One region of the Actinoplanes sp. NPDC048988 genome, then DNA from elsewhere that is predicted to be linked to it. Evidence: predicted binding sites of a transcription regulator. Region 1 holds the regulator's gene; the other holds the start of a gene.

Region 1 (15,284 bases):
GCGGTCGTCGCCGCCTCACCCGATAAGGCAAGCCAAACGAAGCGCCGGACCATTGTGGTCCGGCGCTTCGTGCTTTCCGGGAAAGGCCGGAAGCTAGTACCGGAACTTGTGCTGGGCGCTGCGGCGATTGACCCAGGCCGGCAGGTCCTCCACCTGATCCCGGTGCGGAAGGGTCTCGACCGCCGGCTGGCCCTCGGTGACGTTGCGCATCGTCACCACGAAACCCTGGACCAGACGGTCCTGGCGGAGATCGCGGTACGTGGCCTCGACCAGCACCCGGCTATCGTCCGGCCGGCGCAGCGCACAGAAGATCGTGCCGTCGCCGCCGGAGGCGAAGGCCCGGCGGATCTGGCCCCGGTCGTCGCCGTCGGCCAGGTCGGCGAAGGTGGAGAGCGGGGAGAGGTCGTCGTCGCCCAGCAGCTCGTGCAGGCCGGGGCTGGCGTAGCGGACGCGCTGATCCTCGTCGAGAACCAGCATCAGATCGGCTGTGTTGCGGATCACAGCGCGCAGGTAGAGGTCGCTGTCGCGGCGGCCGACCGCTTCGACCAGGCTGATCCGGTCGAGGGCCAGGGCGGCCTGCCCGGCCAGGACCTCGAGCGCGTCGCGGGCCGCGACCAGGGCGTCGCGGCGGCCGGTCAGGACCAGGGCGCCGCCGCTGGGGCGGGCCACGGCCAGCGGTTCCAGCCAGAGCGGGCAGATCAGGGTGCCCTCGGCGGTGGGTGACTCGTCGGTCCACCAGCTGCGCGGGCGGCGGCCGGCGGGAGCGGGCGGCAGGGCCTCGAGCGCCATCTGCCGGTCGTCGGTGGCGAAGACCACACGCCGTACCGTCTGCTCCGGAAGCAGGAGGGCCACCGCGGAACGGACCGCCTCGTCGACGGCGGGCAGGTCGGGCGCGGCCACCAGGTCGGCGCTCGCGCTCCGCAGGCCGCGCTCGCGGGCCAGGGCGCGGCTGTTGAGGGTCACCGCGTCGGCCAGGCGGGTGATGGTGAGGGTGAGTGTGATCACAGCGGCCACGGCGATCGGCACACCGTCGTCCACCGTCCCGGTGAGCGCCTCGATCATGAGGACCAGTGGCGGGGTCGCCACGGACAGGACCAGCAGTGCCGCCCAGTGACCGCGCCAGGCGGGCGGGCGCGGCGTCTCGGGCATGGTGAGCCGGCTCATCGACGGATGCAGGGCGGCCAGGCCCCAGGCCACATAGAGGACCCGGTAGCCGGTCTCGGTCGCCGTGCCCGGGGCCAGCGGGTAGGCGATGTCGCCGGCCAGCATGCCCAGCGCGCCGACCAGCAGCAGCATGGCCGCGACGTTGCGCCCGGTGGCCAGGTTGAGCCGGACCGCGACGCCGACCAGCAGGATGGAGCCGATCACGTCGGCCGCCGAGATGCCGCCGAGCTCGGACATGCCGCCGACCACGAAGACCCACAGGACCAGCAGGCTGGCGCAGGCGAAGGCGAGCAGATCGATCAGCCGGGCCCGGTCGTCGATCACTGACCCGCCGCTGGTGAAACGCAGCAGCGCGCCGGCGACCAGCACGTACATCGCCAGATAGAACCCGTCGGCCAGGCCGTGATCACGCAGAGCGAAGAAGACGTCGCCCGTGGCCAGTGACGCGACTGCGCCGGCCAGCAGCAGCCAGGGGCCGAACCGGGCCGGGCGATGCGCCCGCACACCGGCCAGGATCGCCAGACAGCTGCCAGAACCTAGAAGGATCCACTCGATCGCCCTCGACACGTCCTACTTAGTACCAGGACGGTAGCTGTCTGTCCACGTCTATGTATACGCTACGCAACTGCGTACCGAAAACGCTCAACATCACTCAGGGTGAGTAAAACGCCGTCCGAAATTTCCGGCCACACACCGAAAATCGGACGTCAATCGAACACTTCGGCGATCACGCGGCCCCTGTCGGCGCCACCCTGCGCGGTCGCCGCCTGCCACTTGCCGTCCGGCGCGTGCCACTCCAGATCGGCGAAACGTACCCGTTCGAGACCGGTCGCCGAGGCATGGGCGACGAGCCAGTGGGCATAGCGCCAGCCGGCGTTCACGTCGGCCACCGCGACGGTCAGGCCGGCCACCGGCCCGGCGGTCGCCGACTCGGTCAGGCCCTTGCCCCAGTCGAGCCGCAGGCCCTCCATCAGGGCGGCCGACGCGGCGGCGCCACGCAGCACCGGCGAACCGCTCACCGAGCACTCCACCGCGCCGGTGGCCCGGCCGGTCAGCGCCTTGGCCAGCACGGCGGACTCGTCGGCCCACTTCTCGTACGCGTTCGGGTAGGCCGAGCGCTGCACCTTCTGCGCGGCGTCGGTGACCCGCATCTTCTGGTAGCCCTTGACCTTCTTCAGCGCGGTGTAGAACCGGTCGGCCGAATACCTCGGATCCTTGATCTTCTCGACCGTGCCCCAGCCCTGGCTGGGACGCTGCTGGAAGAGGCCGACCGAGTCGCGGTCGCCGGTGTCGAGGTTCTCCAGCTTCGACTCCTGGAGCGCGGTGGCCAGCGCGATCACCACGGCCCGCTCGGGCATGCCCTTGCGGACGCCCACGGCCGTGATGGTGGCCGCGTTGGCCATCTGCACGTAGTCGAGCGTCACCTCGCCGTCGGCCCGCACGACGCACTCCGGGCCGATCTTGGGCAGCTTGAGGCCGCCGGAGAAGGAGCGGACGACGGCGAACACGCCGAGCGCACCAACGAGCGTCACCACCGCCAGTGCCGCCACGACCGGTGTCCTGCGCACCCACACCCCCAAAGTTGTTCAGGCAACAAGAGTAGTCAACGAGATCACCACTACCTGGTCACTGCTGACCGGTCGCTGGGACCCAGGCGGCGTCGCGCTTCTCCCGGAAGGCGGCGACACCTTCGCGGCCCTCGGCCGAGCGGAAGTATCCGGCCGAACGCTGAGAGAGTTCTGCGAGCTCCTCGCGGACGCTTTCCTTGGGCGTACGGCGGAGAAGTTGTTTGGCGCCCGCGAGGGCGAGTGGCCCGCCGCGCACGAGCCCGGCGCAGTACCGCTCGATCGAGGCGTCCAGATCGGTGGCCTCGACGGCCGCGGTGACCAGGCCGATCTCGGCCGCCCGGGCGCCGTCGAAGACGTCGCCGGTGAGGTAGAGCTCGGCCGCCGCGCGCGGCGCCAGGCGGGGGAGCACGGTGGCGCTGATGACGGCCGGGATGACGCCGAGGCGTACCTCGGAGAAGGCGAACGTCGCCTCGGTCGTGCAGACGGCGATGTCGGCGGCGGCGATCAGGCCGAGCCCGCCGGCGCGGGCGGGACCGCCGACGCGCGCGACCACGGGCTTGGGAAACTCCCAGAGCGCGGCCAGGACGTCGGCCAGGAGCTCGGCCGGGACCCGGCCGGTCTCGCGGGCCTCGGCGGTCTCCTTGAGGTCGGCGCCCGAGCAGAACACGGGGCCGGTGTGCGAGAGGACCACGACCCGGGCCGAGGCGTCGGTCACGGCCTCGGCCAGCGCGTCCAGCAGCTCGCGCATCAGGGGGGTGGAGAGTGCGTTGCGGTTCGCCGGGCTGTCCAGGGTCATGGTGGTCACCCCGGCGTCGGTGACGGTACGGACCAGAGCCATGGCGGCACCCTAACGGGCGGCGTGCACACTTGAGGGATGGCCGGCGCACTTCCCGATGGTTTACCTGTTCCTTCCGACGGGTCGCTTCCCGCGACCGCGACGGCTGAGGCCGGCAAGAACGGATTCGCGGTCTATGTCCACGTGCCGTTCTGCGCTTCTCGATGCGGTTACTGCGATTTCAACACCTATACCGCGTCGGAGCTGGGCGGCGGGGGCAGCCGGGAGGCGTATGCCGAAACGGTTCTGCGCGAGTTGAGGCTGGCAAGTAAAGCCGTAAATCCCGAAAAAGTGGACACGGTGTTCTTCGGCGGCGGAACGCCGACGCTCCTGAGCGCGGACGATCTCGGGCGGATCCTCGCCGGGATCGATGAGACGTGGGGGTTGGCGCCCGGCGCCGAGGTGACCACTGAGGCGAATCCGGAATCTGTTGATCTGTCGTATCTGAGGACGCTGCGAAAGCACGGCTTCAACCGGATCTCGCTCGGTATGCAGTCGGCGGCGCCCGCGGTGCTGCGGATCCTGGACCGCAAGCACACGGCGGGCCGCGCGCCGCAGGCCGCCCGCGAGGCCCGCGAAGCCGGGTTCGAGCACGTCAACCTCGACCTCATCTACGGGACGCCGGGCGAGACGGCGGAGGACTTCGACGCGTCGCTGCGGGCGGTCGTCGACGCGGGTGTCGACCACGTCAGCGCGTACTCCCTGATCGTCGAGGACGGGACCCGGATGGCCGCCCGCATGCGGCGCGGCGAGATCCCGTACCCCTCGGACGACGTCGCCGCCGACCGCTACCTGGCGGCCGAACAGCAGCTGAGCGGGGCCGGCTTCGAGTGGTACGAGGTGTCGAACTGGGCCACCTCGGACGCGGCCCGCTGCCGGCACAACCTGCTCTACTGGACCGGCGCCGACTGGTGGGGTCTCGGGCCGGGCGCGCACAGCCACGTCGGCGGGGTGCGCTGGTGGAACGTCAAGCACCCCACGGCGTACGCGCAAAGGCTGGCCGAAGGTGTCTCGCCCGGTCACGCGCGCGAGCTGCTGACCGACGAGGACCGGCACGTCGAGGACGTCATGCTGCGCGTGCGGCTGCGCGACGGCATCGCCCTCGACCGGGTCGACCAGGTCGGCGCCAAGCAGGCCCTGGCCAACGGCTTGCTTGACGCCCGGGCGTACGAGAAAGGGCGTCTGGAACTGACCCTGCGTGGCCGGTTGCTGGCCGACGCCGTGATTCGCGACGTCGTCTGACTGTGGAACGCCGGGCCCCCGTGCCCGGCTCGGCTACTTGATGAGCTTCAACGACATCGGATAGTCGTACGGCTCGTTGTTGCTCGCCTTCACACCGGCGATGATGCCGAAGATGATGGCGATCAGCGCGGCCACCGGAATGATGATGAAGCCGATGACGATGCAGGACGTCACCCAGCCGATCAGGGTGACGATCGCCCAGGTGATCTGGAAGTTGAGCGCCTTCACCGACTCGGCGCGCACCGACGGCGACAGGTTGCCCTTGGCCAGCAGCGAGATCAGCGGCGCGATCCAGCCGGAGAGGCCACCGCCGAGGAACGCGCCCGCGGCCCCGCCGAAGTGGGCGACCAGGATCCACGTGCGGTCGTCCTGCGTGGGAGCACCGCCGTATCCCTGCTGGTAACCCGGGGGAGGCGGCTGGTAGCCCGGCGGGGGCGGCTGATATCCGGGCGGCGGGCCGTAACCCGGCGGCGGGGTGTACGGCGGCGGTGTCGATCCGGAAGTCGGGTCGTTAGCCGCATAAGGGTTGAACGGCCTGGTGGGGTCATTCGGGTTCGGTTCACCAGGCGGACGAGGCGGTTCAGTCATGGCTGACACGGTAGGGCCGCACTTCAATGCGGTCGAGGGCGACATGCTGATGCCCTGTCTATTCATCCGCACTCGATCATCGCGCTGCCGTCCGCGGCGACGTAGACTGGCACTCTGTCATCCGGAGTGCCAAAGCAGTGGGGGAGGGGTCATATGAGTCTCGATGACCGCAAGCTCGAAGTGCTTCGGGCGATCGTCGAGGACTACGTCGAGACCCAGGAGCCCGTCGGCAGCAAGGCACTGGTCGAGCGCCACCAGCTGGGCGTCTCCCCGGCCACTGTGCGCAACGACATGGCGGTGCTGGAGGAGGAGGGCTACATCCGGCAGCCGCACACCAGCGCCGGCCGGGTGCCCACCGACGCCGGCTACCGGCTGTTCGTCGACCGCCTCTCCAAGGTCAAGGCGCTGAGCCCGGCCGAGCGGCGAGCCATCGAGCGGTTCCTGATCGGCGCCGTCGACCTGGACGACGTCGTGCACCGCACGGTGCGCCTGCTCGCCCAGCTCACCCGCCAGGTCGCGGTCGTGCAGTACCCGTCGCTGGCCCGCTCCTCGGTGCGTCACCTCGAGCTGGTGCCGATCTCCACCACGCGCCTCATGCTGGTGATGATCGCCGACACCGGCCGCGTCGAGCAGCGGCTGGTCGAGCTGCCCGGCCCGGTGCCGCCCGAGGACGTCACCGACCTGCGCCGCCGCGTCAACGAGAAGCTCGCCGGCAAGAAACTCGCCGACACCCCACCGCTGGTGCAGGGCCTGGTCGACGACTGCGCGCCGGAAAGCCGGGCCACGATGGCGTGCCTGGCCTCGGTGCTCCTCGAGACCTTGGTCGAGCGCAGTGAGGAACGCCTCGCGTTGGCGGGTACGGCTAACCTGACAAGAGGTGGGGTGCTGGACTTCCAAGGCACCCTCCGCCCGGTCCTCGAAGCCCTCGAGGAAGAGGTCATCCTGCTGAAGTTGATCGGCGACCTGGAACCGAGCACCACGCGGGTCCGGATCGGCGACGAGAACGAGATCGACAACCTGCGGTCGGCGTCCGTGGTCAGCACGGGGTACGGCCCCGGTGCGACGATCGTCGGTGGGCTCGGTGTGCTCGGCCCCACCCGGATGGACTACCCCGGCACCATCGCGACCGTGCGCGCGGTGGCACGCTACGTGGGCGACCTTCTAGCACAAAATTGACGAGGATTGCGGAGCCCGTGGCCAAGGACTACTACGGCATTCTCGGCGTGAGCCGGGAAGCCACCGACGACGAGATCAAGCGCGCCTACCGCAAACTGGCTCGGCAGTACCATCCGGACGTCAACCCGGACCCGGAAGCGCATGAGAAGTTCAAGGACATCAACGCGGCGTACGAGGTCCTGTCCGACGACCAGAAACGCCAGATCGTCGACCTGGGCGGCGACCCGCTCGCGCCCGGCGGCGGCATGGGTCCCGGCGGACCCGGCGGGGCCGGCGGCCCGTTCGTCGGCTTCCAGGACATCATGGATGCCTTCTTCGGCTCGGCGGCGGGCGGCGGCGGCCGCGGCCCACGCCCCCGCACCCGGCCCGGAGCGGACGCGATCCTGCGGCTCGAGCTGGACCTGAACGAGACGGCCTTCGGCGTCGAGGCGCCGATCACCGTCGACACGGCGGTGCTGTGCACCCAGTGCTCGGGCGCGGGCACGGCGCCGGGCACCCACCTGGCGACCTGCGAGACGTGCGGTGGCCGCGGCGAGGTGCAGAGCGTGCAGCGCACCTTCCTCGGCCAGGTGGTCTCGTCGCGCCCCTGCGCCACCTGCCAGGGCCACGGCACGGTCATCCCGCACCCGTGCCCGACCTGCGCCGGCGACGGCCGGGTGCGCACCCGCCGCTCGCTGACGGTGAAGATCCCGGCCGGCGTCGAGGACGGCATGCGCATCCGCCTGGCCCAGCAGGGCGAGGTCGGCCCCGGCGGCGGCACCCCCGGCGACCTGTACGTGGAGATCCACGAGCGCCCGCACGACGTCTACTCCCGCAAGGGCGACGACCTGCACTGCCGGGTGACGCTGCCGATGACCGCGGCCGCGCTGGGCACCCGCCTGACGATCAAGACGCTGGACAGCGAAGAGGCCATCGAGGTCAAATCCGGCACCCAGCCGGCCAGCACGCTGCGCATCCGCGGCAAGGGCGTGCCCCACCTGAGGGGCCAGGGCCGGGGCGACCTGTTCGTTCACCTCGACGTCAAGACCCCGACCAAGCTGACCGCCGACCAGGAACGCATGCTGCGCGACTTCGCCAAGACCCGAGGCGAGGACGTGGCCGAGCTCAGCAAGCAGGGCGGCTTCTTCAGCCGCATGCGAGACGCCTTCAACGGCCACTGAGCCTTTCCAGGTCAAAGGCAGGATGTCGTAGCGGGGTGGGGCGTACAGATCGCTGCTCCCGCCGAGGGCCCGGGCGGGGCGAGCAGGGCGCTGCGCGCCCGGAACGCTCACCCCACCCGGGCGACGTGCGTGAGTGGTCGCGCTCAAACCCCTAGCCCGGTCGTGGCGCTTCGGTCAGCCGCCTACTCGGCTGCTGGCCCGGCCGTGGTCCTTCGGTCAGCCGCCTACTCGGCTGCTGGCTCGGTCGTGGTCCTTCGGTCAGCCGCCTACTCGGCTGCTGGCTCGGTCGAGGAGCAGGGGGATGAGCTCTGCTCGCCAGATGTCCAGGTGGACGGCTCCGCTGGACGGCCCACCGTGGGCGAACTCCTCACGGACCACCCACGCGGTGGTCTCGGAGGCCAGGTTGACGCTGACCAGGCGGTCGAACTCGGCGTAGAGCAGCCGCTCGACCTCACTGAGGGACGGCGGTAGATAGGTCGTGGCGAGCCGCTCGGCCATCGCCCGCCACACCCATGGATCACCCCGGAGGCCCCAGCGTGGCGGCTCGGGTTCGAAGAGCTCAGACACCACCTTCATGAAATTCACTCATACCCGCCGATGGCCCGCCCCAAGCGGCCCTTAGCACAGTCTGGAAGCGCGACCGGCCCAAACGCCAACGCCCGGGCGCAGCCCTCGATCCCGGCGCGGACGTCCCCGGTCATTGCGCGACGGCATCCGTCGTGACGGGGCGGGACGGGTGGGGACGTCGGTACGGCGCCCGTCGTGACGGGGCGGGACGGGTGGGGACGTCGGTACGGCGCCCGTCGTGAAGGGGCGGGACGGGTGGTGACGTGGCCACGGGCGCCTGTCGTGGCGCGGGCGGCGCCGGTCGTCGTGTAGGGACGGGCGCCGGTCGTGGTGTGGGGGCGGCGCCGTCGCGGTGGAGGTGGCGTCAGTAGTGGGAAGCGGCGTCCATCGTGGCCGAGGCGGCGTCGGTCATGGCGGCGGCGGCGACCGTCGTGGTGGGGACGGCGGCCAGGCGGGCGTAGTCGGCGCTGATGTCGGCGGCGGTGCGCAGCAGGTGGGGCAGGTGTTTCTGGACCAGGGTCTCGACCGACGTCTCGGCCGCGTGCACGGTCACGTTGATCGCCGCGATGACCTGGCCGTTGCCGTCGCGCACGCCCGTGGCGACGGACCTGATCCCGGGCGCCAGGTCCTGGTCGGCGAGCGCCCAGCCGCGAGCCCGCACCTCCAGGAGCGCCGTCATGAAGACGTCGAGCGTGGGCCGGTACCGCGCGACGATGCCCGACCGGGAGTGCTCGGCCAGGATCTCGGGCACCACCCGGGGCTCCTTCGCGGCGAGCAGCACCTTGCCCATCGACGTCGCGGGGGCCGGGAACCGGGTGCCGATCGAGACCGCCAACGTCACGATCTTGGGTACCGCCACCCGGGCCACGTAGACGATGTCGCAGCCGTCAAGCTGCGCCATCGAGGTCGACTCGCCGGTGATGCCGACCAGCTCCTCCATGTGCGGCCGGGCCACCTCCCACAGGTTCAGCGAGTTGACGTACGCCATGCCCAGCTCGAGCACCCGCGGGGTCAGCGCGAAGCCGCGGCCCTCACTGCGCGCGTAGCCGAGCGCCTCCAACGTGAGCAGAATGCGACGCACCGTAGGCCGGGCCAGGCCGGTTTCGGCCGCGATGTCGCTCAGCGTCATCGACGGCTGGCCCGGACGGAAGGAACGCAGGACATCAAGGCCGCGCGCGAGGGCCTCGATGAAGTCAGGCCCCGTGCCCCTTCCGGTGTCGGTCATCTCCTAATGCTTCCACTGCGCCGATCCGGCGTCCCACTCGGTGTACTGGTACGGGTTCTCACGGATCGCCGTCTCGGGCACGTCGGGGTTCATCCCGCGCCGCCAGGCCTGTTCACCCATCGTCTCGCGCAGGTAGTCGACGGTCGCCTCGACCTTGGCCCGGGCGGCGGCCAGGTCGACGTCGACGAGCCGGCCGTCCTGCTTCACGACCCGGCCGCCGACCAGCACGGTGTGCACGTCGCCGCGCTGCGCCTGGAAGGCGACGTGCCCGTACGGGTGCAGGACCGGGAACATCACGGGCGACGCGTCGTTCTTGATCAGTACGATGTCGGCCTGCCGTCCCGGCGTGAGCGCGCCGAGCTGGGAGTCCAGGCCGAGCGCGCGGGCGCCGCCCCGGGTCGCCCACTCGACGACATGCTCGGCCCGCAGGTGGGCGTGTGTCACGGTCTCCTGCTTGGAGTGCGCCTCCAGGTGCTCACGCGAGCGGTCGGCCCCGAGCGTGGTGCGCATCGCGGAGAACAGGTCACCGCTCCACCAGACGCTGGTGTCCATCGACAGCGAGACCGGGATGTCGTGGTGGCGCAGCTGGAAGGTGGGCGGGTAGCCCTGGCCGGCGCTCTGCTCGCTCTCGGTGGAGACCGAGACGGAGCCGCCGGTGGCGGCGATCCGGTTGTACGAGTCGTGGGTGAGGGTGGCGGCATGCACGTACACGTTGCTGGGACCCATGAATCCGTTCTCGTGCATGAGCCGGATGCCGTCGTCGTTGGTGGCGCCCCAGACTCCGGCGTGCGTGGTGACGGCGACGCCGAGCTCGCGGGCGACCTCGAAGGCCGCCTTCTCCGGGAAGGCCGGGTCGCCGGTGACGTCGAAGGCCATCTGGAACCCGGCGAGCTTGCCGCCGTCGACCCGCCGGCGGTAGAAGTCGCGGAAGGCGCCGGAGGTCGCCCACTCCCACGGTCCCTGCTGGATGTTGCCGTAGGCCAGGACGAACCGGCCGGGCACGGCCTCGAGCGCGTCGACCGCGGCGTCGGCGTGATCGGCGGTCTGCAGGCCGTGTGACCAGTCCACGGTGGTGGTGACGCCGGCGTCGATCGCCTCGATCGCGGCCAGCAGGTTGCCGGCGTGGATGTCCTCGGGGCGGAACAGCTTGCCCGATTCCAGGTAGTACCAGACGAAGTACTGCGTGAGGGTCCAGTCGGCCCCGTAGCCGCGCATGGCGGTCTGCCACATGTGCCGATGGGTGTCGATCATGCCCGGCATGATCACGCCGCCGGTGGCGTCGATCTCGAGGGCGCCCTCGGGCGCGGTGAGGCCGGTGCCGACCTCGGCTATCCGGCCGTCGACCACGAGCACGTCGGCCCCGGAAAGAACGGTGTGTGAGTCGTCCATGGTCAGGACCAGGCCGTTACGCAGGATGGTCGGCCGGCTGTTCGTGCTCATCGCAGCTCCTCTCGGACGCTCGTCCGTCAAGCGGACAACGAGTTCGCGCCAGTCTTCTCCCGCCCTCTTCGCGGTGTCAATGGTTTGTTTCGAGCAGATCAACAGGCGTTGACAGCATGCAGATCTTGGTCGAGGCTGGTCCGGCGGACACATGTCCGTAGAACGGCGGTTGGGATTGATGGGGCCATTGAACGGCTTGCTGGTGGCGGACTTCTCGCGGATCCTCGCCGGGCCGTACGCGACGATGCTGCTGGCCGACCTCGGCGCGCAGGTGATCAAAGTGGAGGGACCGGGCGGCGACGACACCCGCACGTGGATGCCGCCCACCCGCGACGGCGTCTCGACGTACTACCTGGGCATCAACCGCAACAAGCGCTCGATCGCCCTCGACCTCAAGGATCCCGGCGACCTGGCCGCGGCGCGTGAGCTCGCCCGTCGGGCCGACGTCATGATCCAGAACTTCCGCCCGGGTGGCCTCGCCCGCTTCGGCCTCGACTACGAGTCCGTCGCCGCGGCCAACCCGGCGATCGTCTACGCGAGCATCAGCGGCTTCGGGTCCGGCGCCGGCGCCGACCTGCCCGGGTACGACCTGATGATCCAGGCGATTTCCGGCCTGATGAGCCTCACCGGCGACCCCGACGGGCCGGCTTACCGGGCCGGCATCTCGGTCTTCGACGTGATGGCCGGCATGCACGCCAACATCGGCATCCTCGCCGCTTTGCACCACCGCGGCGAGAGCGGGCGCGGTCAGCACGTCGAGGTCAACCTGCTCAGCTCGGCGCTCTCCGGCCTGGTCAACCACTCCAGCGGTTACGTCGCGGGCGGCACGGTGCCCTACCGGATGGGCAACGCCCACCCCAGCCTTTTCCCGTACGAGCCGTTGCCCACCGCCGACGGCGAGCTGATCGTCATCGCCGGCAACGGCGGGCAGTTCCGCAAGCTGTGCCAGGTGCTGGGCCTGCCCGACCTGCCGTCCGACCCGCGGTTCGGCCGCAACCAGGACCGCACGGCCAACCGTGCCGAACTGCGCCCGCTGCTCGTCGAGCGGCTGACGACCCGAACCAAGGACGAGTGGTTCCGCGACCTGATCGCGGCCGGCGTGCCGTGCGCGCCGATCAACACGATCGACGGCGGAGTGGCCCTGGCCGAGGAGCTCGGGCTCGACCCCGTCGTCACCGTCGGCGACGTGCCCGGCGTCCGTAACCCCATCACGTTTTCCGGCACTCCGGCGCGGTACGAGCTGCCGCCGCCCGGTCTGGACGAGCACGGCGAGGAGATCCGCAAGTGGCTGAGGAGCTGAGCTTCCCGACCGGCATCGGCACGTCGACGCCGACCAGCATCTCGCTGCTGGGACAGGATCTCGCCGCCGACCTGATGGGCAAGGTCGGCTTCGGTGAGCTGGCCTACTGGCTGGTCGCCGGGCGCCGGCCCACCCCGGGCGAGGTGCGGGTCTTCGAGGCGGTGCTCGTGGCGCTGGCCGATCACGGCTTCACCCCGACCGCGATCGCCGCCCGCCTGACGTACCTCTCCGCGCCGGAATCGTTGCAGGGCGCCCTGGCCGCCGGGCTCCTCGGCGGCGGTTCCCGGTTCCTCGGGGTTACCGAGGACTGCGGGCGCTTCCTCGCCGACACCTTGATCGAGGCCGGGACCGAGCGCGACTACGACGTCATCGCGCTCGAGGCGGTGCGCCGCGCCAAACAGGACGGTCGCTTCGTTCCGGGGCTCGGCCATCCGGTGCACAAGGACGAGGATCCGCGTACGCCCGTGCTGATCGCGATCGCCGAGCAGGAGGGACTGCGCGGGCCGCATCTGCGCCTGTTCGAGGCCATCGGGCGGGTCCATCCGCAGGTGCTCGGGCGCAAGCTGCCGCTCAACGGCGCCGGGGTGTGCGGCGCCGCCCTCGCCGACCTGGGGCTGCCCACCGAGCTGTTGCGGGGCTTCGCCCTGCTGGCCCGGGCGGCCGGCCTGCTCGGGCATCTCGCCGAGGAACGCCGCCGGCCGCTCGGCATGGAGATCTACAAAACCGTCGACCGCAACGCCGTCTACGAACCCCGAGAGGATTGACTATGGCCAGCATCGTCGCGGTCATCGCCTCCACCCACCACCCGTTCTACTACCGGGCCAGCACGGCGACGGGGGAGGACAGGCCGCCCTTCGCCGACGAGTGGACCCGCAAGATCCTGGCATTCCGCGAGACCCTCACCCGGGCCAACCCGGACGTGCTGGTCATGGTCGGCTCCGACCACTTCCACCAGCTCTGGCTGGACAACATGCCGCAGTTCCTGGTCGGCAAGGCGCCCTTCTACGACGCGAACTGGTACAACGAGGAACGCGAGTTCGGCCTGCCGCGGATGCTGCTCAAGGGCCAGGAGGATCTGTCGGCGCATGTGCTGCGGGCCGGCCTGGACGCCGGATTCGACTTGGCGTTCAGCAACGAGCTGCGCATCGACCACAGCATCACGTGCCCGATCATCACGCTGCGGCCCGAGGCCGACCTGCCGATCGTGCCGATCTACACCAACATCTTCGCGCCGCCGCTGCCGCAACCCTCGCGCTTCGTGAAGCTGGGCGAGACGATCCGGCAGATCGTCGAGCAGTGGCCGTCCGACCTGCGGGTCGCGATCATCGGCACCGGGCATCTGTCGCTCGAGCTGGGTGGCCCGCGGCAGTTCGGGCCGCACGGCCCCGACCCGGAATTCGACCGGCGGGCGGTCGAGTGGATCGCCTCCGGCGACCTCGACAACTGCCTGCGCGAGGTGACGCTGGACAGCCTGCACTCGCCGGGCAACGCCACCCACGGCTTCATGGACTTCATGCTGATGATGGGCGTGGCCGGGGCGGGGGCGAAAGCCCATCACGTCGACACGCTCGACCTGTTCCACACCATGGAGGCGTACTTCACCTGGTATCCGAACGGAGTTCCGGCGTGAGCAAATACCTGCTGAACAAGTTTTTGTACACAGTGGACCGCGACCCCGAGCTGGTGGAGCGCTACCGCGTCGAACCGCGCGAGATGGTGACCTGGTGGGAGGCCGAGCGCGCCAACTCGGTGCTCAACTGCCACACCGGTGAGGCGAGTACGTGGCTGCGCTTCTCCGACGCCGAGCGGGAAGCGCTCATCGCGCACGATCACGTGCGCCTGTTCGAGCTGGGCGCCCATCCGTTCCTCACGCTGACGCTGTTCATCGCGATGTTCGAGCGGGACAACACCGAGCCGCTGGAATACCAGAAGGCGTTCGGGATGCGGCTGGCCCACTTCGCGCAGCCGTACCCGGACATCGCGACATGATCCGCGCGGCCGTGCTGACCGTGTGCGGGCTGCCGCCGGCGGTGGCGGAGCGGCCCGCGCCGCCACCCGGCGACGGCCTCGTGCCGATCACTGTGGCGGCCGCGCCGATCACGCCGCTCGACCTGCTCTGCGCCTCGGGTACGAGCTACTTCGGTACGCCGGCCACACCGTACGTGCCGGGCGTGCAAGGCGTGGGGCACCGGGCGGACGGGGCGCCGGTCTGGTTCGCCACGCCCGCCGGCATGCGCCCGGGCGACGGCAGCATGGCGGCCGAGGTGGCGGTGCCGGCGGACGATGTCGTGGAGCTTCCGCCGGCGGTGCCGCTGCCATTGATCGCGGCGCTCGGGCTGTCGGCGGTGGCGGCCCACTCGGCTCTGACCCGCGCCGGCGGACTGGCCGCCGGGGAGCAGGTCGTCGTGCTCGGCGCCGGGGGAGTGGTGGGTCAGGCGGCGGTGCAGCTCGCGCTGCTGGCCGGTGCGCGCCGGGTCATCGCGGTGGCGCGCTGGGCGGATGCCCGGGCTCGGGCGGCGGAGCTCGGCGCGGCGGCGACCGTCCCGTTCACGCCCGGCGACGACGTGTCCACTATGGCCGGTTTGCTCCGGGAAGCCGCGGACGGGCCGGTCGATCTCGTGCTCGACCCGGTCTTCGGTGTGCCGGCCGCGGCCGCGCTGCGCGTGTTGCGGCCGGGCGGGCGGCTGGTCAACCTGGGCAGTGCGGCCGGCGCCGAGGCCCCGATCGAGTCGGCGGTGCTGCGTGCGGGTTCGCTGCGAATCATGGGCTACACCAACAACGGGCTGTCGCCCGGCGAGCGGGCCGAGTCGTTGCGGGTGATCGCCGGGCACGCCCTGGCCGGGCGCCTGGTCGTCGACCACGAGGTGGTGCTGTTCGAGTCCGTGGCCGAGGCATGGCAGAGGCAGGCGAGAGGAGAGGCTCGGGGCCGCATGGTGCTGACGTTCTGAGTCTCCGCATGTCGATCACGCGTTGGGGGAACTGCACGGATCGCGGCCGTCGCCGTCCGCTTCCCTCCGCC
Region 2 (15,284 bases), on a different contig from region 1:
CGCCGTCCAGCTGGCAGTGCCCCTGCCCGACCAGGCGCTGCGCCGCGAGCAGCTGGCCGTGCTCACCCGCGGCGTGCCGCTGGCCGAGGACGTACGCCTCGACGAGATCTCCGGGCGCACGCCGGGCTTCGTCGCCGCCGACCTGGGCGCGCTGGCCCGCGAGGCCGGGGTGCGGGCCGCCCTGCGGCAGAAGGACGCCGAGTCGCCGACCGTGACCATGGCCGACTTCGAGGCCGCGCTCGACGTCGTCCGGCCCACCTCGATGGCCGACTCGACGCTCGAGGTGGCCGCCGTGACCCTCGACGACGTGGGCGACCTGGCCGACGTCAAGCAGGTGCTCACCGAGTCGGTGCTGTGGCCGCTGACCTACCCGGACACGTTCGCCCGGCTCGGCGTCTCGCCCCCGCGCGGTGTCCTGCTCTACGGCCCGCCCGGTTGCGGAAAGACGTACCTGGTCAAGGCGATCGCCGGCACCGGCAAGGCCAACGTGCTGTCGGTCAAGGGCGCCGAGCTGCTGAGCAAGTGGGTCGGCGACAGCGAGCGGGCGGTCCGGGAGCTGTTCCGCCGGGCCCGGGAGGCGGCGCCCACGCTGGTCTTCCTGGACGAGGTCGACGCGCTGGCGCCGACCCGCGGGCAGGCGACCGACGGGGGCACGGCCGACCGGGTGGTGGCGGCCCTGCTGACCGAGCTCGACGGCGTGGAGGACCTGCGCAACGTGGTGGTGATCGGGGCGACCAACCGGCCCGACCTGATCGACCCGGCGCTGCTGCGGCCGGGGCGGCTCGAGCGCCTGATCTACGTGCCGCCGCCGGACGCCGACGCGCGGGCCGCGATCCTTCAGGCCTCGGCCAAGGCGGTGCCGTTGGACGAGGCGGTCGATCTCAAGGTCCTCGGGGCCGAGCTGGAGGGCTTCTCGGCGGCCGACTGCGCGGCGCTGATCCGCGAGGCGGCGCTGGCCGCGATGCGGGACTCGCTGGAGGCGACCACTGTCACGGCCGGCAACGTGGCGAGCGCGCGCCGGCGCGTACGGGCGTCACTTGATCCGACTCAGGTGGCGTGGCTCGAGGCGTACGCGGAAACGCACCAGCCCTGATTCTATCGGCGGCGCGTTCGCGCGCGCGTCGATCGGAGACGCCGGAGGCGGCCCACCAGCACGGGATCGTGCTCGAGGGCCGCCGGGTTGTCCAGCAGCGCGTTCAGCAGCTGGTAGTAGCGCGTCGAGGAGAGCTCGAACGTGTCCCGGATGGCCTGTTCCTTCGCGCCCGCGTGTTTCCACCAGCGGGCCTCGAAGGACAGGATCTCGCGGTCCCGGTCGGATAATTCAGACTTGTCCGGCTCGCGGGGCGCCGGAATGGGCGGCTGCTCGTCGGACATGGTCGTCAGCATAAGCTCTTACATTATGTGATGTCTCGACTACGCATCGTCCACATTGCGGCGCCGGTGACAACGACGAAGACGCCACCCAGCAGGGCGGCCGCCATCGGCCACGTCAGCGTCAGCTGAGCCGGCTGGCAACCGTTGACCGAGGAGAAGTCACAGGAGTTGTAGTCCTCGATCGTGACCTCCTTGTTCATCCAGGCGGTGATCCAGGCCGGGATCAGGTACGCCTGAACGAACTTCACCTTGGCCAGCTCCAGCACCACGCCCAGTCCGAACTGGAACACGATCACGGCGCCGATGGTCACGCCCAGCGCCATCGCGGTGTGCCGCCCGAGCGAGGCCAGGCCGAAACCGACAGCCCCCGCGACCAGCACGAGAATCAGGCCGCGCAACTCCATGAGCGCGAAGGACTGCCAGACGCCCGAGGTCATGCTGTCGGTGTTGCCCCGAAGCTCGGCGATCAGATAGAAGACGCCCGTCCAGATCGCCGACAACACCACCGTGATGACGGTGAAACTCGCCAGCAGAGTGAGCAATTTCGTGCCCAGTACCTTCAGCCGCTGAGGCCGCCACAGCAGCAGATTCATCATGCCGCCGCTGCTCCACTCGGCACCCACGAACGACGCGCCGACGATGAAGGCGGCCAGCGCCAGCAGCGCCGCCAGCGTGGTCGCCATGTCCGGGAAGCTCTCCCGCAGGATGAACGTCGGCGGCATGTACCACTCGTAGTTGTAGTTCTCCTGGCTCGCCGGGGCGAGCTGCTCGCAGTCCGGCGGCCACTGGTTCGCCTGCGGGGTGCCTTTGGCCGCCTCACAGGACGCCTTGTCCTTCACTGCCTGCTGGCTGTCCCGCTCGAACTGGGCCTGGGCCTCCGCCTTGGCCGCGGCGATCTGGGTGGGGCCGACCTTCTGGTTGGAGAAGAAGATGCCGATGGCGACGGCGGCCAGCACGGCCACCGCGCCGATCAGGAAAAGCTTGGTGAATCGGCGCTTGAACAGCCGCCGGGTCTCCGCCTTGTAGAGGCTCACTGTCCCCACCCTCCGACGCTCGCGGTCTGATCGACCTGGCGGTTCTGCCCCTCGACCGGCGCGGTGCCGGTCAACTCGAGGAAGACGCTCTCCAGGTCGGCCGAGACCGGGGTCAGCTCGCTGACGTAGATCTGCCGCTCGGCCAGGATCCGGGTGATCTGCGCCGGGTTGCCGGCGTTGCCGACGGTGAAGTGGTCGGTTTCGACGGTGACCTGGGCGCCGTTCGCCCGTAGCACCTCGACCGCGGCCCGCTGGTCCACCCCCGGCTCCAGCCGGACCTTGACCGACGAACTGGTGTGGCTGGCCAGCACGGAGGCGACCGAGCCGGCGGCCACCCGCCGCCCGGCCGAGATGATGGTGACCTCGTCGCAGATCAGCTGGATCTCACCGAGGATGTGGCTGGACAACACGACGGTCATGCCGGACTCGGCCAGGGTGCGCATCAGCGACCGCATCTCCCGGATACCGCCCGGGTCGAGACCGTTCGCCGGCTCGTCCAGAATCAGCAGCTTCGGCTCCTTGAGCAGAGCGGAAGCCACCGCGAGGCGCTGCTTCATACCGAGCGAATAGGTCTTGACCCGATCCTTGCCCCGATCGCGCAGCCCGACCAGCTCCAGCACCTCGGTCACCCGCTGCCGTCGCACATTGCCGGCGTCGGCCAGCAGCGACAGCGTGTCGGACGCGCTGAAATTGCCGAAGAACTGCGGGCTCTCCACAATCGCCCCGACCTGCCCGGCCGTCTCCGGCAGATGCCGCGGAACCTCCTTGCCGAGAATGGCCATGCGGCCGCCATTGGGTTTGATCAGCCCCAGCAGCGTCCGCAACGTGGTGGTCTTCCCCGACCCGTTGGGCCCGAGAAAGCCATGCACCTGACCCGCCTCGACAACCATGTCGAACCCGTCGAGCGCCTTCCGCGTCCCTTTGCGGCTGCGATAGGTCTTCTGCAGCCCGGCAATCTCCAATACGGCAGTCACCCGCGAGACTTTAGGCACTCCCGTCAATATCCCGAGCCCTTCTCACGCCAATCCCGCCATTCCAGTGACCGTCCGCAGCCACCCGAACCACTCCGGGTGGAGACCACCCCCTTCAAACCCCTCTGCCGGTACGTTGGTGGGGTACGCGGATGAAACACGCGCACTGCTGAGGGAGGCATGATGAGCGCCGAGGCCGTGGGTGCTGGGATGCCGGCGCAGGTGACGTTGGATGACCTTGCGGTGATGGCGGCGGCCGACGAGAACCATCGTTACGAACTCAGCCCTGAGGGAGTGTTGTCCGTTGTGCCCCCCGCCGACCCCGAACACGCGCTGTTGGTCTCGAGGATGTTCGCCTGGTTCCTGACCAACGGTTACGGCCCGGATCAAGTGGTGACGGACTGCGGCATCGACGTCGGTGGCGGGCGGGTGCCCGACCTGACTGTGTGGGCGAAGGACCAGCCGCCGCGTCCGGCTCGGTCGAGCTATGCCGGCATCGTGGGCCTGCTGCTCGCCATCGAGGTGGTGTCCCGGGGCTCCGAGGTGGTCGACCGGGTGATCAAGAAGATCGAATATGCCAAGGCCGGGATTCCGCACTACTGGATCGTCGAGCGCGACGGCGTCACGACCGTTCATCGCCATCGTCTCGACGGTGGCGCCGGCGAATACATGCTGGAGCCCGAGGGTGCCCAGCCGATGGCCTGGCTTCTGAGTACGACCCCGGCCATCTGAGGGCTGTGGGTGGGCGGCCAGGATCACGGGATGAATGCCGATCTTTGGCCGCCGTTCGGGCTGCGGGTTGTCGGGGCGCGGGTCGAGTTGCGGCTTCCCGATGAGGACGAGCTGGAGAAGCTGGCGCGGCTGGCGGGTGCCGGGGTGCACCGGGACGGGGAGCGGCCGTTTCTGACGCCGTGGACCGACGGGAGCGCCGAGGAGCGGGCGCGGGCGGTTCTGCGCGGGCACTGGGCGGCGCTGGCCTCGTGGCGGCCCGACGACTGGGAGCTCGGGTTCGGGGTGTTCCGGGATGGGGAGCCGATCGGGCTGGTCGGGCTCCGGGCGCGGGACTTCGCGGTGGTGCGGGAGGTCAAGACCTGGTCGTGGCTGGGGCTCGCGCATCAGGGGCGGGGCTACGGGACCGAGGCCCGGGCCGGGCTGCTGGCGCTGGCGTTCGACCATCTCGGCGCCACGGCGGCGCTGACCGAGGTGTTCCAGGACAACCACGCGTCGCAGCGGGTGTCGCGCAAGCTCGGCTATCGGCCGGACGGGATCTCGGTGGACGCGCGGGACGGTGAGGCGCTCGTCTCCGACCGGCTGCGGCTGACCCGGGAGGGCTGGAGTGGGCAGGCGCGGCCCCCGGTCGTCGTCGACGGGGTGCCGGCCTGCCGGGCGATGCTGGGTCTCAGCGACTGACCAGGTCGCGGATCTCGACCGCCTTCGTCACGTGAGCTCAGAGGGCCGGGCCGAGCAGGAGACCGCCGTCGACGACCACGTCGGTGCCGGTGGTGAAGGGCGAGCCGGCCAGGTGAAGCAGGGTGGCGGTGATGTCGGCGGGTTCGCCGAGGCGGGGTACGGCGTACGGCGAAGGGTCGTAGAAGTCGGCGATCGGGCGGCCGCCGGGCTCGGCCGGCTCGGTGATCAGCTTGGTGGCGATCACGCCGGGGTGCAGGGCGTTGACCCGGATGTTGTCGCGGCCCAGTTCGAGGGCGGCGCTGCGGGTCAGGCCGCGCAGGGCCCACTTGGCGGCCACGTAGGAGGCGTAGCGGGACGTGCCGCCGTACGCCATGGTCGAGCCGATGTTGACGATCGCGCCGCCGCCCGCCCGGCGCATCGCGGGGGTGACCGCCTTGATGCCGAGGAACTGGCCGGTCACGTTCACCGCGAAGGTGCGGTCCCAGAGGTCCCGGCCGGTGGCCTCGATCGGTGTCGCCGGGTTCTGCGCTCCGGCGTTGTTGACCAGGATCGAGACTTTCCCGTACGCCTTCTCGGCGGCGGCCACGGCGGTCGTCCAGTCGTCCTCGCTGGTGACGTCGAGGCGTACCGGGAAGGCCCCCAGCTCCTCGGCGAGCTCGGTGGCCCGGGCCAGGCCGGTGGCCGTGCTGCCGATGACGACGTCGGCGCCCTCGGCGTGGAAGGCGCGGACGTGACTCTCGCCCATCCCGCCGGTGCCACCGGTGATCAGGACGGTGTGATCGGTGAAGCGCATGGTGCGTCCTTCGTTCGGAGGTGAGCTGACCGACTCACCTCACCATTCGGAGCCGAGGTGAGTCAAGTGACTCACCTCGCTGTTGGTCATACTGAGGGCATGAGCACGTACCACCAGCGCGTCGCCGAGCAGAAGCGCGCGGCGATCCTGGACGCGGCGACCGGCCTGTTTCTCGCGTCCGGCTACGACGGGACGTCGCTCGCGAAGATCGCCGACGCGGCCGGGGTCTCCAAGGCCACGCTGTTCAAGCAGTTCCCGACCAAGGCCGCGCTCTTCGACGCCATCGTCACCGAGTCGTGGCGGGTCGAGGACGCGGACGGTCCCGAGCCGCCGGTGGACGATCTGGAAGCGGGGCTGACGGCGATCGGCCGCCGCTACGTCGAGCTGCTGACGCGGCCGGGCATGACCGCGCTCTTCCGGATCGTCATCGCCGAGCTGCCGCGCTTTCCGGAGCTGGGCGAGGCCCAGTTCAGCCGGGGGAAGATGCCCTACTTCGAGTCGGTACGGCGGTACCTGTCCGACGCGAAGCTCGAGGACCCCGAGATGGCCGCGACCCAGTTCCTCGGCATGATCTCGAACTTCGTCTTCTGGCCGTCGCTGCTGCTCACCGACTGGGCGCCGGGCGCCGCCGCCAACGACAAGGCGGTCACCGAGGCCGTCCGTACGATGATCGCCCGCTACCGCTGAAGGGTGTGGCTCACACCTCGGGAACCCGCGAGCGTCTTACCGGGATTTCGTCGTAAGGTGTGGGAAACAACTGAATACCTCATCCAGAGGGGCAGAGGGAACGGCCCGATGAAGCCCCGGCAACCACCACGCAGTCTCGATGACGAGGCCGAGCGCGGCAGGTGCTAATTCCGTCCTCGCCGGCAGGTCGCCGCGGGGAAAGATGAGAGGGAAGGCCTCGATGACGTCTACCGTCAGTGCACCCAGCGCTACCACCACCACTTCGCCCGCCAAGGGTCTCGTCTGCCGTGCCTGCGGTGCGGAATACCCGCTGGTCGCGCAGCACGCCTGTTACGAGTGTTTCGGCCCGCTCGAGGTCGCCTACGACCAGGCGGCCCTCGCGCGGGTGACCCGGGCCGACATCGAGTCGGGCCCGCAGAACATCTGGCGCTACGCGGCGCTGCTGCCCGCCGGGCAGGACCCGGCCACCCGGGTGACCCTCGACCCCGGGCTGACGCCGCTGGTCAGCGCCCCGGCCCTGGCCGCCGCGGTCGGCCTGCGGGCGCCCCTGTACGTCAAGGACGACTCGGCCAACCCGACCCACTCGTTCAAGGACCGGGTCGTCTCGGTGGCGCTCACCGCGGCCCGCGGGCTCGGCTTCACCCGCTTCGCCTGCGCCTCCACCGGCAACCTGGCCAACTCGGTGGCCGCGCACGCGGCCCGGGCCGGCGCCCCCAGCATCGTCTTCATCCCGCACGACCTCGAGCAGGGAAAGATCATCACGACCGCTGTGTACGGCGGCGAGCTGGTGGCCATCGAGGGCTCGTACGACGACGTGAACCGGCTCTGCGGCGAGCTCGTGGAGACCGACGAGTTCGAGGACACCGCCTTCGTCAACGTCAACGTGCGCCCGTTCTACGCCGAGGGTTCCAAGACCCTGGGGTACGAGGTGGCCGAGCAGCTCGGTTGGCGCATCCCGGCTCAGGTGGTCATCCCGATGGCCTCGGGCGAGCTGCTGACCAAGGTCGACAAGGCGTTCAGCGAGCTGGTCGAGATCGGCCTGGCCGAGCCGCCCGAGGGCGGCTGGACGGTCTTCGGCGCCCAGTCGGCCGGCTGCAACCCGATCGCCACGGCGCTGCAGAAGGGCACCGACGAGATCGTCCCGGTGAAGCCGACCGGCATCGCGAAGTCGCTGAACATCGGCGACCCGGCGGCCGGGGCGTACGCGATCGAGGCCGTCAAGCGCACCGGCGGCTGGATGGACTACGCCGACGACGAGGAGATCCGCGCCGGCATCCGGCTGCTGGCCGAGACGACCGGCATCTTCGCCGAGACCGCCGGCGGCACCACTGTGGCCGTATTCAAGAAGCTTGTGGAGAGCGGAAAGCTCGACCCCGAGAAGGAGACCGTCGTCTACAACACGGGCGAGGGACTCAAGACCCTCGACGCGGTCGCCGGCCAGGTCGGCCCGACTCACACGATCAAGCCGTCGCTGAAGGGCGCGCGCGAGGCCGGCCTGCTCGGATAACACTCTGTAGTCGGCAATCTGCCAGCAAGTGAGAATTCCATCCCGCGAGGACTTGCGAACCGATCTCCGGGTCGGCAGGATGCTCTCTGCGGGAGGGCGCGACGCCGTACGCGGTCCCTCACCTCGAGCTTGGTGACAATCTCTCGAGGGACCCAACGACCCACTGCCGGAGGCGGTGTGCGTCCGTTCTCCCGACCAAAATCGTTCGCGTTCATGGCCGTCGCCCGGAAGGGTGGCGGCCATGCGTGTATCGATCGAGCCCTTTGACGGGCGGGATCCCGTCGCCTACCGGATCCTGCGGGCCGCGAAGCAACACGAATCCCCCGACCTGCCCTTCATGACCGAGAAAGCCTTCAAAGCGGGCCTGCTCCATCCGCCACCCGGCGCGGCCTTCGAGCGGTACCTCGGTCTGCTCGACGGCGAACCGGTCGGCTTCGGAGGACTGGAGCTGTTCCAGCTCGACAACCTCACCAACGCGCACATGGTGCTCGACGTCCTGCCGGAACACCGGCGGCACGGTGTGGGCCGGGCCCTCTACGAGTTCATGCTCGAGCGCGCCGCCGCGAACGGCCGCAAACACGTCATCGGCTCGACCGTGGACACCCACCCCGACGGCGCCGCGTTCGCCCGCGCGATGGGCGCCGTCGCGGGCCTGGAGGACACCCGTAGCCGGCTCGACCTGACCAAGATCGACGAGGGCCACCTCGACAAGCTGCGCGCGGAGGCGCTGGCCCACGCCGAGGGCTACCGGGTGATCGACTGGCTCGGTGTGCCGGCCCGCGAGATCATCGACGACGTCGCCTATCTGGAGAGCCGGCTGCTGGCCGACGCGCCGACCGGCGACATCGCCTGGGAACCGGAGAAGATCGACGCCGACCGCCTGCGCGAGGACGAGGAGGCGCGGCAGAAACGCGGCCGGATCAGCTACTGCGCGGGGGCGCTGCACGGCGACAAGCTGGTGGCCTGGACGGTCATCGCCGGCGAGCTGGCCCAGCCCGTACAGGCCTGGCAGCAGACCACGCTGGTCGACCCCGGCCACCGCGGCCACCGCCTCGGCCTGCTGGTGAAACTGGCCAACCTCGACAACATCCGCCACCACCGGCCCGGCATCGAGGCGATCGACACCTTCAACGCCTCGCAGAACGAGCACATGCTGCGGATCAACCGGGCCATGGGCTACCGCGCGGTCGAGACCTCCACCGAATGGCAGCACGACCTGTGAGCGGGCGGGTGCGCACCGAGCCGCTCGGTGAGGCGGTGGAGACGGCGTACGCGATCGCTCGCGCCTGTCAGGAGCACGACCAGCCGGACGTTCCGTTCTCCTCGCTGGAGGGCTATCGGGCCGCCGTGGCGAACGGGTGGCCGGATTACGCGTACGAGCGCAGCCTGGGTCTGCTGGACGGCGAGCCGGTCGGGCTGCTGACCCTGGGGCTGCCGCAGGACGACAACCTCGACACGGTCGACCTCGAGCTGGGCGTGCTGCCCTCGGCGCGGCGGCAGGGCGTGGGGCGGGCGCTGTGGGAGCTGGCCGTGGCGCGCACGCACGAGCTCGGCCGTCGCCACCTGATCGGGCCGACCGTGCAGAGGCACCCGGACGGCGGCGCGTTCGCCACCGCGATGGGCGCCACGGCCGGGCTCGAGGAGATCCGCAGCCGGCTCGACCTCGCCACGGTCGACCAGCCCTACCTCGACAAGCTGCTGGCCGAGGCGTGGGCGGGGGCCGGCGACTACCGGCTGGTGCAATGGAGCGGGGTGGCACCCGACGACATCATCGACGACGTGGCCTACCTCAGCGGCCGCCTCCTCACCGACTCGCCCGTCGGCGACCTCGCCTGGGAAGCGCAGAAGGTCGACGCCGAGCGGATCCGCGAGGACGAGCGGTCACGGGCCCGGCGCGGGCGCACCACCTACCACTCCGGCGCGCTGCGCGACGGGCGCCTGGTCGCGGTGACGACCATCTCGGTCGAGAACGAGAAACCGGCGCAGATCTGGCAGAGCATCACCCTGGTCGACCCGGAGCACCGAGGTCACCGGCTCGGGCTCGTGGTCAAATTGGAGAACCTGCGGTACGTCCGGGAGAGCGACCCGCGGGTCGAGGTGATCGACACGTTCAACGCGGCCAGCAACGAGCACATGCTGCGGGTCAATCGCGCGATGGGATTCCAGCCGGTGGAGTCGCTGATCCAGTGGCAGAAGACCGTCGCCTGACGTGCCGCTTGTACCCGCCCGCGTCCAGGCCGGCCATCCGCTCGAAGATGTTGCGGGAACCGTAGGTGCGTGACATCGCGTACGAATAGCCGCACGCCACCCAGTAGGCGGGCCAGAACAGCGGTCCGAGTACGGCGTACTGGGTGGCGTGGTGGGATTCGTGCCCGAACAGGGCCTGCTTCTCGGGCGAGAGGAGCCAATCGGCCGTCCGCCTCGTCATGATCACCGAGCCCACCGTGAAACACGTCGCGGGCGGCACCCGAAGCCGGTAACCCTCGGCGATCAACACCCCGTTCCGGCCGCGCCGCAGCTTGGCGCCGCCCAGCTTGGCGACGAGCAGGCCCACGGCGGTGGTCCCGTTCACCGCGGTGATCAGGCTGCGCGCCACATGCCGCCGGGCCATCAGATCCGCCGCCGCATGCGCAGCTCGGTCAGGGCCGGCAGCACCGGGTGGGGCACGCGTTCGCCGGTGTCTTCAAAACCGAGTTTCTCGTACGCCCGGACGGCCCGATCATTGCCGACGACCACCTCGAGCATCGTCCGGCGCCGCCCGGCCCGCCGCGACCAGTCGAAGACGGCCTCCATCAGCTCCGGAAGCACCTTGCCGCCCCGGTAGGCGGGGGTGACATAAACGGCGAAGACCACGGTCTCGGGCGCCGAATCGTGGGCGACAGTGCCGCCGGCGTGACCGATGAGCCGCTTGCCGGGCCCGGGATCGGCCACGAAGTTGGCGATCTCGTCCCCGGTCGCGGCCTGGGCGATGCGCTGGCGGTAGCCCTCGTGCGACCGGGCGGCCGCCTGAGCCAGCGTCTCGAGAAAGGCGAGCGGGCTGTCGGCCAGCATCTCGAGCCGAAGAGCCCGCATCCGCGCCGCGTCGCCGACGGTGACCCGGTGCACGCTCCAGCTGTCCATGCCGTCCTGACTACCCGCTGACCACCCCTCCGGCAACCCGTTAGCGGTAATCGGACCGGTGGAAGCCGCAGCCTCGTGAGCCGCGGCGAGCAGATGCCCGGCGGCACCGCCATCACGGCGCTGTCCGACACCAGCCTCACCGAGCGGAGGTGGCGCGACGTTCGCCGGCTGAGCCAGGACCGGCGCGACGAGGACGCCCGCGCGACCCGTTCGCCGGAGTCGACTCCCCGATCGACCAGATGGGCACGCCGATCTGCAGATCGACCTGGCTGAAGCTGTCGCCTGGACAGCAGGAGGCGCTGTGTCCGCGCTGTCGGCCCGACATGTCTCCGGTGGCGATGGTGGGGGTGCTGATCGCCGGGCACGCGACTCTCGCCTGGTTCGGCGTCGATTCGTGGTGGATCGCGGCGGCCGTGGTGAGCGGTCTGCTGCTTTTCGGCGAGGAGGCCGCCCGTCCGGTCCGGCGATGATCGGTCGCGGTGAGGGTGCCGGGTGGCGGGGGGAGTGGGTGCTGGGGCAAGGTGTTTCGATGGATCAGGGCGAAGGCGCTATGCACATGGTCGAAGGGCCGGTGGTGGCGGCGGCCGACCCCTTCGACCCGGAGTCGCGGACGGCTGAGTTGCCGCGCGGGGGCGTACCCGAAACGGTGATTTCGGAGGTGGCTGATCCGCTGGTGCCGGCGGCCGGGTCGGGGCTGCGGGGCTGGGCCGGGCGGGTCGCGGCGGTGCTCGGGCGGGACGGGGTGCGGCTGCTGCCGGCCATGGCTCTGGCGGCGCTGCCGCTGCACTTCTTCGTGGGCCGGCTGGACGACACGGTGATCGCGGCGCCGGCGCTGTCCGATCTCGCCGGTGGTTTCGGGCTGCTGTTGCTGCCGACCATGTGGCTGGCCTACCTGACCGTGTCGGCGCTGCCCTTTGTCATCTGTCTGGCCGCGGCGGTCGGGGTGGCCGTGCCGTCGGCGGCCGACGGGGTGCGGCCCGGCCCGCGTCAGGTGTGGGGTCTGGTGGCGTACCGGCTGCGGGGTCTGTGGCTCCGGTTCGCGGCTGTGGGCCTGGTGACCGGTGGGTTGTCGCTGGCGGCCAACGAAGCTCTGACCGCTGTCGCCTCGACCGGGGTGCTGACCGTGGCCGGGGTCTTCGGGTGTGTGCTGCTGATCGAACGAGGTCATGGGCTGCGGCGGGCGGCGCATCTGCTGGGGCGGGGGCCGGCGGTCGGGATGGTGGCCGTCTCGGCGGTGGCCTCGGTGCTGCCGCGAGTGGCGGACGAGCTGTTCGGCGGGGTCGCGGCGACCGCCGTCGGAGTGGTCGCGGTCCAGGTGTGGGCGGTGGCGGCGCTCGTGGCGTACGGCCAAGGCCGTCGCTCGGAAGGACCGGTGACCAGCCGGTCGTTGCGCGCTGAGCTGAACGCCCCTGAAGACTGACTTAGGGAGCCCGCCGTTTCCTTGCACTCGCCACCCGAGAGTGCTAAACAAGTCATTGGCACTCGCTAGCGGTGAGTGCCAGCAGGTCGGGACGGTGGGGTCTCGGTCACGGCGTCGCCATCGGCGCCGGGGCACGGGGCCGGTCGTCGCGGGCTATCCGGCTCGGCCTGAGGACGTCACGACGCCAGGTGGTGACGTCCGCAGAGTTCCGCAACGGGCGGGGCCGACGAGGCCCGGCACCGCGTATGTCCAGGAGGACAAAGCCGTATGGCCAAGATCATCGCATTCGACGAGGAAGCTCGTCGCGGCCTCGAGCGGGGCATGAACCAGCTCGCCGACGCCGTCAAGGTGACGCTCGGCCCCAAGGGCCGCAACGTCGTGCTCGAGAAGAAGTGGGGCGCTCCCACCATCACCAACGATGGTGTGTCGATCGCCAAGGAGATCGAGCTCGAGGACACCTTCGAGAAGATCGGCGCCGAGCTGGTCAAGGAGGTCGCCAAGAAGACCGACGACGTCGCCGGTGACGGCACGACGACGGCGACCGTCCTCGCCCAGGCGCTGGTCCGTGAGGGTCTGCGTAACGTTGCCGCGGGCGCCAACCCGATGGCCCTGAAGCGGGGCATCGAGGCCGCTGTGGCCAGCGTCTCCGAGGGCCTGCAGCAGCTGGCCAAGGACGTGGAGACCAAGGAGCAGATCGCCTCCACCGCCTCCATCTCCGCCGGTGACTCCACGGTCGGCGAGATCATCGCCGAGGCCATGGACAAGGTCGGCAAGGAAGGCGTCATCACCGTCGAGGAGAGCAACACCTTCGGTCTCGAGCTCGAGCTCACCGAGGGCATGCGCTTCGACAAGGGCTACATCTCGGCGTACTTCATGACCGACGCCGAGCGTATGGAGGCCGTCTTCGACGACCCGTACATCCTGATCGCCAACAGCAAGATCTCCGCGGTGAAGGACCTGCTCCCGATCCTCGAGAAGGTCATGCAGGGCGGCAAGCCGCTGGTCATCATCGCCGAGGACGTCGAGGGCGAGGCCCTGGCCACCCTGGTCGTCAACAAGGTGCGCGGCACCTTCAAGTCCGTCGCCGTCAAGGCCCCGGGCTTCGGTGACCGCCGCAAGGCCATGCTCGAGGACATCGCCATCCTCACCGGTGGCGCGGTCATCAGCGAGGAGGTCGGCCTCAAGCTCGACGGCGCCGACCTGAGCCTGCTCGGCACCGCTCGCAAGATCGTCATCACCAAGGACGAGACCACCGTCGTCGACGGCGGGGGCAACGCCGAGCAGATCCAGGGCCGGGTCAACCAGATCCGCGCCGAGATCGAGAAGTCGGACTCCGACTACGACCGTGAGAAGCTGCAGGAGCGCCTGGCCAAGCTGGCCGGCGGTGTTGCGGTCATCAAGGTCGGCGCGGCCACCGAGGTCGAGCTCAAGGAGCGCAAGCACCGCATCGAGGACGCCGTTCGCAACGCGAAGGCGGCCGTCGAGGAGGGCATCGTGCCCGGTGGTGGCGTCGCCCTGGTGCAGGCCGGCAAGACCGCGTTCGACAAGCTCGACCTGGTCGGCGACGAGGCGACCGGCGCGCAGATCGTCAAGCTCGCGCTCGACGCCCCGCTGCGTCAGATCGCCGTGAACGCCGGCCTCGAGGGCGGCGTCGTGGTGGAGAAGGTGCGCAACCTCGACCCGGGTCACGGCCTCAACGCCGCCTCCGGCGAGTACGTGGACCTGCTGGCCGCGGGCATCATCGACCCGGCCAAGGTCACCCGCTCGGCGCTGCAGAACGCCGCGTCGATCGCCGCGCTGTTCCTCACCACCGAGGCCGTCGTGGCCGACAAGCCCGAGAAGAACCCGGCTCCGGCCGGCGCCCCGGGCGGCGGTGACATGGACTTCTGAGTCCAGTCTTAGTCAGGCGGGTCCGCTTCGGCGGGCCCGCCTTTCTGCTTTTCCGCCGGAGGCGCCGAGCCAGTAGAGGGCGGCGCCGATGGTCAGGGTGATGCCGCCGGCGGCGATCACGGCGAGGATGTTGTCGCCGGTGGCCGGGAGCGGCAGGAGGCCGGGGCCGGGGAGCTGGTCGGGCTTGCCCACGGTCACGGTGATGGTGGCCGTGGCGATGTTGCCGTTGGCGTCGACCACCTCGTAGGTGAAGCTGTCGACGCCGGCGAAGCCCGGCGGCGGGGTGTAGGTGACTGTGCCGTCGGCGTTGAGGACGGCTGTGCCGTGTTCGGGCCGGCCCACCGAGCGGACGGTCACCGGGCGGCCGTTGGCGTCGGAGGCGGGTAGCGGGATGCCGATGGGGTGGCCCGGCTGGGCGGCGGCCACCTTGTCGGGAACCACAGGTTTGTAGGTGCCCGCCGGCGGCGCGGGACCGGCCGTCGCGGTCGAGGAGCCGGAGGGCCGCGGGCTGACGGGCTGCGTGGCGGCCGGCTGCGTGGCGGTGGGTTGCGGCGCGGTGGGTTGCGGCGCGGTGGGTTGCGGCGCGGTGGGTTGCGGCGCGGTGGGTTGCGGCGCGGTGGGCTGTGGCGCGGTGGGCTGTGGCGCGGTGGGCTGTGGCGCGGTGGGAGCTGTGGTCGGGTCCGGCGGTGGGGTGACGGCTTGGTCGACGTGGACGGTGATGTGGGCGCCGGCGGTGTTGCCGGCCCGGTCCCGTACCCCGTAGGTGAAGGTCTCGACCTGGGCCGCGCTGCCCTGGGGCTGGTAACGGATCTGGCCGTTCGGGAGGATCGTGGCGGCGCCCCGCGCCGGTGTGCCGACCGTGACGACCGTGAGCGGCCCGCCCTCCGGGTCGGTGTCGTTGGCCAGGACCGGAATGTCGACGGCGGTGCCGGAAGGCGTCGTGATGTCGTCGTCGCCGGCCGTCGGCGGCCAGTCGACGGTGATGTGCACCGTGCCGGTGTCGGTGCGGCCCCAGTCGTCGGTGAGCACGTACGTGAAGGTGTCGGCGCCCGGTGAGTCCGCGTCGGCCCGGTAGGTC

Evidence for each region. The regulator HrcA, encoded in region 1, represses chaperone genes, less so after heat shock. The targets are predictions, from matches to a motif close to GGTTNGCACNCTCNNNNNGAGNGTGCNAACC.
Region 2: groL (chaperonin GroEL) is a predicted target of HrcA. The motif match lies at 12,370-12,400, and genes of this name have one in related genera.

Annotation. Positions count from the first base shown of each region.
Region 1 is NZ_JBICTW010000019.1:56,936-72,219, forward strand. It holds gene ACGFJ7_RS39160 (GlsB/YeaQ/YmgE family stress response membrane protein) at 1-26, shown strand, start outside; gene ACGFJ7_RS39165 (PAS domain-containing protein) at 94-1,731, opposite strand; gene ACGFJ7_RS39170 (hypothetical protein) at 1,872-2,738, opposite strand; gene ACGFJ7_RS39175 (enoyl-CoA hydratase-related protein) at 2,791-3,570, opposite strand; gene hemW (radical SAM family heme chaperone HemW) at 3,607-4,809, shown strand; gene ACGFJ7_RS39185 (DUF4870 domain-containing protein) at 4,843-5,397, opposite strand; gene hrcA (heat-inducible transcriptional repressor HrcA) at 5,551-6,573, shown strand; gene dnaJ (molecular chaperone DnaJ) at 6,591-7,733, shown strand; gene ACGFJ7_RS39200 (hypothetical protein) at 7,992-8,300, opposite strand; gene ACGFJ7_RS39205 (IclR family transcriptional regulator C-terminal domain-containing protein) at 8,665-9,525, opposite strand; gene ACGFJ7_RS39210 (amidohydrolase family protein) at 9,529-10,965, opposite strand; gene ACGFJ7_RS39215 (CaiB/BaiF CoA transferase family protein) at 11,144-12,265, shown strand; gene ACGFJ7_RS39220 (citryl-CoA lyase) at 12,250-13,029, shown strand; gene ACGFJ7_RS39225 (extradiol ring-cleavage dioxygenase) at 13,032-13,895, shown strand; gene ACGFJ7_RS39230 (hypothetical protein) at 13,892-14,254, shown strand; gene ACGFJ7_RS39235 (zinc-binding alcohol dehydrogenase family protein) at 14,251-15,213, shown strand.
Region 2 is NZ_JBICTW010000001.1:1,389,241-1,404,524, reverse strand. It holds gene ACGFJ7_RS06415 (AAA family ATPase) at 1-1,093, shown strand, start outside; partial or broken gene ACGFJ7_RS06410 (DUF3263 domain-containing protein) at 1,096-1,320, opposite strand; gene ACGFJ7_RS06405 (ABC transporter permease subunit) at 1,398-2,408, opposite strand; gene ACGFJ7_RS06400 (ATP-binding cassette domain-containing protein) at 2,405-3,382, opposite strand; gene ACGFJ7_RS06395 (Uma2 family endonuclease) at 3,563-4,111, shown strand; gene ACGFJ7_RS06390 (GNAT family N-acetyltransferase) at 4,142-4,789, shown strand; gene ACGFJ7_RS06385 (SDR family oxidoreductase) at 4,827-5,582, opposite strand; gene ACGFJ7_RS06380 (TetR/AcrR family transcriptional regulator) at 5,682-6,269, shown strand; SAM riboswitch class I at 6,346-6,478, shown strand; gene thrC (threonine synthase) at 6,490-7,776, shown strand; gene ACGFJ7_RS06370 (GNAT family N-acetyltransferase) at 8,018-8,998, shown strand; gene ACGFJ7_RS06365 (GNAT family N-acetyltransferase) at 8,980-9,984, shown strand; gene ACGFJ7_RS06360 (hypothetical protein) at 9,920-10,387, opposite strand; gene ACGFJ7_RS06355 (GNAT family N-acetyltransferase) at 10,387-10,896, opposite strand; gene ACGFJ7_RS06350 (hypothetical protein) at 11,136-11,366, shown strand; gene ACGFJ7_RS06345 (hypothetical protein) at 11,426-12,316, shown strand; gene groL (chaperonin GroEL) at 12,584-14,206, shown strand; gene ACGFJ7_RS06335 (Ig-like domain-containing protein) at 14,219-15,284, opposite strand, start outside.